Regions from separate parts of the Pseudomonas sp. KH_040 genome, predicted to be linked through region 2. Evidence: predicted binding sites of a transcription regulator. Region 2 holds the regulator's gene; the other holds the start of a gene.
What was found. The regulator FliA, encoded in region 2, starts transcription of late flagellar genes. The targets are predictions, from matches to a motif close to CTAAAGTTTNNNNNNNNNNNGCCGNTAA.

Region 1 (3,405 bases), 3.1 Mb from region 2:
CCATGCCCGACAGTATGTCCAGCTCGCCACTGGTGGCGGCCCTCGACCCTCGAGTAGACGAGCAGGTGGTGCAGGAGCAGATGGTGCAGGACCCTTTGCAGGCGCCGACAACGCCTGAGCCAGAGCCAGAGCCTGAACCCGATGCGCAGCCAGAGCTTGCAGCAGAAGCGGAGCCTGATAGTGGCAGTGACAAGCCTGCTCCGGATCTCAGTGGCGGCAGACCTTGAACTGAACAAAACGCATGGCGCATAAAAAAGGGCAGCCCTGGGCTGCCCTTTTTATTGGCCGGACGAATCAGAGATCGTCTTTGTCGAAACGGCGTGCCTCACGTTGCAGCTGATACACAAAACGCTCAACGTTGCGCGCGGCCTGACCACTGATGTTGTGGAAACGCAGGCCGGCGAAGGTGATGTTGAGTTTTTCTTCGAAGTGCAGATAACGCAGTTCAACGGAGGTCGGCTGGTTGCCGAACAGCGGCGGGGCGATCAGGCGGTCATAGACCTGGCCCAGTTGCAGGCGATCAGTGATATCGCCTTCGAAACGCAGCTTGCAGCCGGTCGCGGAGATATCCAGCAGTTTGCCGTTGATCGGCGCCTTGAGCTTTTCACCGCCCAGTTCAACGCTGACCAGATCAGTCAGTTTCAGTGCGGCGCGGAAAGCATTGCGGCGCTGGTGGTAAACCACTTCGGTCGGTAGCTCGCCGGTGTAGAAGCGATCACCGTCGGATTCCTCGATATTCAGCGTGCCGGTGCATTCCCAGGCAATGCGCACACCGTCATGAAAGCCTTCGACCTTGAACGGCTCGCCGGCCAGCAGGAAGCGTTCGCCGTCACGTGGGATCATCTCGTCCAGCGCGATCGAAGCGCTGTCGCGGTCGACTTTGATCAGATAGCTCTGGAAGCGCTGGCTGCGCTCATGAAAGGTAATGATCAGCGGATCGTGGCTTTCTTGCAGCTGGCGCAGGTTGCTGGAGATTTCCAGTGGCGTGGTGAGCACCTTAGGGGGCTGCGGAGCATCATCCGCGCTGAGGGCGTTGGACACGGTTAATCAATCTCCAGACAAAATATGACGACTAGCCAGCATTTTGCCAGCATGTTCCGCGGGTTGATAGAGCTGGCGCATCAACGGCTCATGCCTGGCTGAGCGGACGCGGTATGGCGGGTTTGGCAAAGGTGCCACTGGCGTTATAAAGCGCTGGCGCTTCACCGCCGGTGAGGATCTTCAGCTGATTGGCCGTGGCGGCCTGCTGGATCTGAATGGACTGGCCATTCTTGACGTTGGCGGCCTGGCATTGAGCGATCAGATCGGTCAATGCATCGCCTTGCGTCAACAGCTGCTCGCCAATGCTCGACTGGCTGGCCAGTTGCACAAGGCCTGTACGATCAGTCGGCAGGTTGAGGCTGGCGAGGATTTCGCTGCGTTTGCGGCCATGCTGTTCAAGCAGAATGATCAATGCCTGTTTGTGCGCCAGAATTTCTTCCAGCAGGGGCATGTCGCGACCGTGCAACGCGAGAGATTCGGTTTGCAGCAACTCCAGCAATTGTTGAGCTGGAGCAAAGTCGTCGTTGATCAGTTGCAATAAATTAGTGTCGTGCATGGCTGGCCTTGGGTGTTAAGCGTCCAAAAGCCTCGCGCCGGCAAAGGCCTAGCGCTGGGCTTCGAAGTTGAGCAGTTTGCTGGCTACACGGTTGCTGTCGACTTTATAGCTGCCATCGGCAATCGCGGCTTTCAACTCGGCCACACGGGCTTTGTCGACAGCAGGTTGATCGCGCAGCTTGTCAGTGACCTTCTGCAACTGTTGAGCCTCATTACTGAGGTGTACCGATTCCCCGCTTTTTGCGGTACTGGCCGTTTCGGCCTGGGTATTCAGCGGCGCGGAGGTGCCGGTTTCGGCGGTTTCCTTGGCGTTGCTGGTACGTGTACTGCCCGTAAGTGACGAGGAGCTGTTCAAACGGCTGAAATCGATGACCATGATAAAAACCTCTGGGAATTTGGACGCTTGCCATGTTTTCGGCCATCCCCTGGAAAACTTTAGGCACATTTACAATGAGCCTTGCATGCGCCGGCGCGTGTCCTGCTGCGGCACAGTTTAGGGAACAGCCGGGGCTAGCGCCAGTTTTCTACATCGCCACTTCCACTTGGCCCGGCGCGGTGACTTGCGCCTTGATGACCCGTTGCGAGTTGAGGTTTTTCACCCGGATCTGTTCTTTCAAACCGCCATTGGCCAGCGCTTCACCGGGCATGCGCACGGCGAGCGTGCCGCTGCGCGCAGTGATGACCACTTGATCGCCCTTGCGAATGACTTCGGCCTGTTCCAGATGAACCAGGGTAATGACCTGATCGGCTACCGTTGGTCGGGTCAATTTCTGCCCGATCGCTTCGTCTACCGAGGTCAGAAAGCCTTGGTTGATCGTGCTCACGTCGCGCTCTCGCAGGGTCACGTCCTGTGGCTCGATAATCCCTGCGCGTTTCAGCGGTCGGGTAGTTGTCACAATCTCGCGAAACAGGCGGACTTGAGCGGGCACGAACACGGTCCAGGGCGAGGTGCCCTCACAGCGGACCTTCACGGTAACCCGGCCCAAAGGACGTGCCGGGCTCTCCAGAGTCGCTGTCAATTCCTTGTCGCACATAGGCATGCGCATACGCGGGTCGAGCTGGTTTACTTCGATTTCATAGCGGCCTTCCGTTTGACTGGTAGCCAGATAGTCTTCTACGGTGAATTCAAGAAAGCCCTGAGTGACGCCGATAAGCATGTCAGGCAAGGTAACCGCATCAGCAATGGCAGGGCTGCCAGCGAAAAAGCAGCAAATGGCGCACGCGGCACCAAGCCCTTTGCGAAGGGGTGATGTCAGGCGTCGGAAAAATGTCGTTTGAGCGTTCATACGAGTTAAAAAGCAAGCGCCGTGCCGTTTAGCAATGAATGTGCGTCGCAACAACACTTGGCGTTGGTGTAGGAGTCTGGGCATGGCTGGTGTAATGGATTCGGTGAACCAGCGCACGCAACTGGTAGGGCAGAATCGCCTGGAGCTGTTGTTGTTCCGTCTCGACGGTCAGCAGCTCTATGGAATCAACGTGTTCAAGGTGCGGGAAGTGTTGCAGTGCCCGTCGCTGACGTTGATGCCCAAGTCCAGTCCTGTCGTGTGCGGGGTGGCAAATATCCGGGGGGCGACCATTCCGATCCTTGATCTGGCAATGGCTACCGGTTCCGGAGCGTTGAAAGACAAGAACAACCCGTTCGTGATCATCACGGAGTACAACACCAAGACCCAGGGTTTCCTGGTCCGCTCGGTGGAGCGCATCGTTAACATGAACTGGGAAGAGATTCATCCACCACCCAAGGGCACGGGTCGCGATCATTACCTGACCGCTGTGACTCGGGTGGACAATCAGTTAGTCGAAATCATC
Region 2 (3,405 bases):
CGGAAGTCGAGCCGCTGGAAGAGGGCGGTGTGATTGCCATGGTCGGCCCGGCCGGCATGGGCAAGACCACTACGCTGGCCAAGCTTGCCGCGCGTTATGTGCTGAAATACGGCGCGCAGAATGTCGCGCTGGTGAGCATGGACAGTTTCCGTATCGGCGCTCAGGAACAGCTGAAGACGCTGGGTCGCATTCTCAATGTGCCGGTGACCCACGTCGATCCGGGCCAATCGCTGGTGCAGGTGCTGGATCCACTGCTGCGCAAACGCGTGGTGTTGATCGATACTGCCGGCCTGCAAGCCAGCGATCCAGCCCTGCGCATGCAGCTCGAAAGTCTGGCCGGGCGTGGCATTCGGTCAAAAAATTATCTGGTCTTGGCAACCACCAGCCAGAAACAGGTTCTAACCGCCGCTTATCACAGTTACAAGCGTTGCGGGCTTGCCGGCTGCATCCTGACTAAACTGGATGAAACGGCCAGCCTTGGCGAAGTGTTGAGCCTGGCGATCAGTCATGAATTGCCGGTCGCGTACCTGACCGATGGCCCACGGATTCCGGATGATTTGCATCTGCCGCGTCGTCATCAACTGGTCAGCCGCGCCGTCAGCGTGCAAATGCAGGAAGAACCCAGCGAAGAAGCCATGGCTGACATGTTCGCTGATATCTATCACAGCCCGACCAAGCAGGTAGGCTGAGGTATTCATGAACAGTTTTTGTACCTACATCGATGGTCTGCCATGCATTGTTCCGGTTGTGAACGCGCAGCCAGTAATGTGGCCTCCGTCTATGCAAGACAAGGTAAAGAAATAACATGGGCAGCATGCATCCCGTACAGGTGATCGCGGTGACCGGCGGCAAAGGTGGCGTCGGCAAGACTAACGTGTCAGTGAACTTGTCGCTGGCGCTGGCAGAGCTTGGCCGTCGGGTCATGCTGCTGGACGCCGACCTCGGTCTGGCGAACGTTGACGTATTGTTGGGGCTGACCCCTAAGCGCACGCTGGCCGACGTCATCGAAGGCCGTTGCGAATTGCGCGACGTGCTGTTGCAAGGCCCCGGTGGCATTCGCATCGTGCCGGCGGCGTCCGGCACGCAGAGCATGGTCCACCTGAGCCCGGCGCAACACGCCGGCCTGATCCAGGCGTTCAGCGACATCGGCGACAATCTCGACGTATTGGTGATCGACACCGCTGCGGGTATTGGTGACTCGGTAGTCAGTTTTGTTCGCGCAGCCCAGGAAGTGTTGCTGGTGGTCTGCGACGAGCCGACGTCCATTACCGACGCCTACGCGCTGATCAAATTGCTCAACCGCGATTACGGCATGAACCGCTTCCGCGTCCTCGCCAACATGGCGCAGAGCCCGCAGGAAGGGCGCAACCTGTTCGCCAAGTTGACCAAGGTCACGGATCGCTTCCTTGACGTGGCCCTACAATATGTCGGCGCCGTGCCTTACGACGAAAGCGTGCGTAAAGCGGTGCAGAAGCAGCGTGCGGTGTATGAAGCCTTCCCGCGTTCCAAGTGCGCACTGGCGTTCAAGGCGATCGCGCAGAAGGTCGACACCTGGCCGCTGCCCGCCAACCCGCGTGGCCACCTTGAGTTTTTCGTCGAGCGCCTCGTGCAGCAAACGGCAGGGCCCGTGCTATGACCGCAAGCGGTATGAACTACTACAAGAAGTCGGCACGTGACGCGCAGTACGAACTGATCGAGCGTTACGCGCCACTGGTCAAACGCATCGCCTACCACTTGCTGGCGCGTTTGCCGGCGAGTGTGCAGGTCGAAGACCTGATCCAGGCCGGAATGATCGGTCTGCTCGAAGTCTCGACCAAATATGACGCCAGCAAAGGCGCCAGTTTTGAAACGTACGCGGGCATTCGAATCCGCGGCGCGATGCTCGACGAAGTGCGCAAAGGGGACTGGGCGCCACGCTCGGTTCACCGCAATACCCGTATGGTCAGTGACGCAATTCGCTCAATTGAAGCTAAAACCGGCCGTGACGCTAAAGATCACGAGGTTGCAGCCGAACTCCAATTGAGTCTCGACGATTACTACGGGATTTTGAATGACACCTTGGGCAGCCGCCTGTTCAGTTTCGACGACCTGCTGCAGGACGGCGAACACGAAGGGCTGCACGAGGATGGCGCGAGTGCTCATCTTGAGCCGTCGCGCGATCTGGAAGATGAACGTTTCCAGGCTGCGTTGGCGGACGCGATTGCCAATTTGCCGGAGCGTGAGCGACTGGTGTTGGCGCTGTACTACGACGAAGAGCTGAACCTCAAGGAAATCGGTGAAGTCCTTGGCGTCAGTGAATCGCGGGTCAGCCAGTTACACAGCCAGTGCGCGGCCCGTTTGCGGGGGCGTTTGGGGGAGTGGCGAGCGCGCTGAAGGCGGTGTGGGGACACTGCGAACGAGGCTGGTGCGGTGATGAACGGCACCGGTCTTGCTCTGTTGTGCTCCAGACAGTCTTCGAGTGCTAAGCCGATTGATTGAAGTGGCGCGTCCAGGTGCTGGGCGCGTTTAAGACTGCTTGGAGGTCGAATTGAACAAAGACATGAAAATCCTCATCGTTGATGACTTCTCAACGATGCGGCGGATCATCAAGAACCTGCTGCGTGATCTTGGGTTCACCAACACCGTCGAGGCTGACGATGGCGTGACTGCCATTCCAGTGCTCAACAGCGGCAGCATCGACTTTCTGGTAACGGACTGGAACATGCCGGGCATGACCGGTATCGACCTGCTGCGCCACGTGCGTGCCGATGAAAAGCTCAAGCACCTGCCAGTGCTGATGGTGACTGCAGAAGCCAAGCGCGAGCAGATCATTGAAGCCGCTCAGGCCGGTGTAAACGGCTACGTAGTCAAACCTTTCACGGCTCAGGCGTTGAAAGACAAAATCGAGAAGATTTTCGAACGCATCGGCTGATGAACGCGCGGGGGAGCTATGGAGCATAACGAATCTTCACAGGGCGATTTCGAGTCGACCCTGAAAAAACACGCGGTCGAACTGGTCGAAAGCCTTGAAAAAGGCAGGTTCGGCGACGCTGTGCAACTGATCCATGAGCTCAATCAGACCCGTGACCGTGGCCTGTACCAGGAAGTGGGCAAGCTCACACGTGAACTGCACAGTGCGATCGTCAACTTCCAGATCGACCCGAACATGCCGCAGGCCGAGGAAGTGTCGCAAATCACCGACGCCACCGAACGCCTGGGCTATGTGGTCAAGCTGACAGAGGCCGCGGCCAACCGCACCATGGATCTGGTGGAAAGCGCCACGCCGGTGGTCAATAGTCTGGCTGATGAAGCCCAGACCTTGAGCGCTGATTGGGGCCGCTTCATGCGTCGCGAGGTCGGGGCTGAAGAGTTCCGTGAACTGGCGCGCCGGGTCGACGGTTTTCTGTCACGCAGCAGCACGGACAA

Region 1: flgM (flagellar biosynthesis anti-sigma factor FlgM) is a predicted target of FliA. The motif match lies at 2,008-2,035, and genes of this name have one in related genera.

The regions. Positions count from the first base shown of each region.
Region 1 is NZ_CM174487.1:5,015,334-5,018,738, reverse strand. Features, by position in the region: gene AC3IUF_RS22340 (MFS transporter) at 1-227, shown strand, start outside; gene AC3IUF_RS22335 (flagellar brake protein) at 295-1,041, opposite strand; gene AC3IUF_RS22330 (flagella synthesis protein FlgN) at 1,130-1,597, opposite strand; gene flgM (flagellar biosynthesis anti-sigma factor FlgM) at 1,646-1,972, opposite strand; gene flgA (flagellar basal body P-ring formation chaperone FlgA) at 2,121-2,882, opposite strand; gene AC3IUF_RS22315 (chemotaxis protein CheV) at 2,965-3,405, shown strand, end outside.
Region 2 is NZ_CM174487.1:1,869,460-1,872,864, forward strand. Features, by position in the region: gene flhF (flagellar biosynthesis GTPase FlhF) at 1-689, shown strand, start outside; gene fleN (flagellar synthesis regulator FleN) at 806-1,636, shown strand; gene fliA (RNA polymerase sigma factor FliA) at 1,633-2,373, shown strand; gene AC3IUF_RS08390 (chemotaxis response regulator CheY) at 2,540-2,911, shown strand; gene AC3IUF_RS08395 (protein phosphatase CheZ) at 2,930-3,405, shown strand, end outside.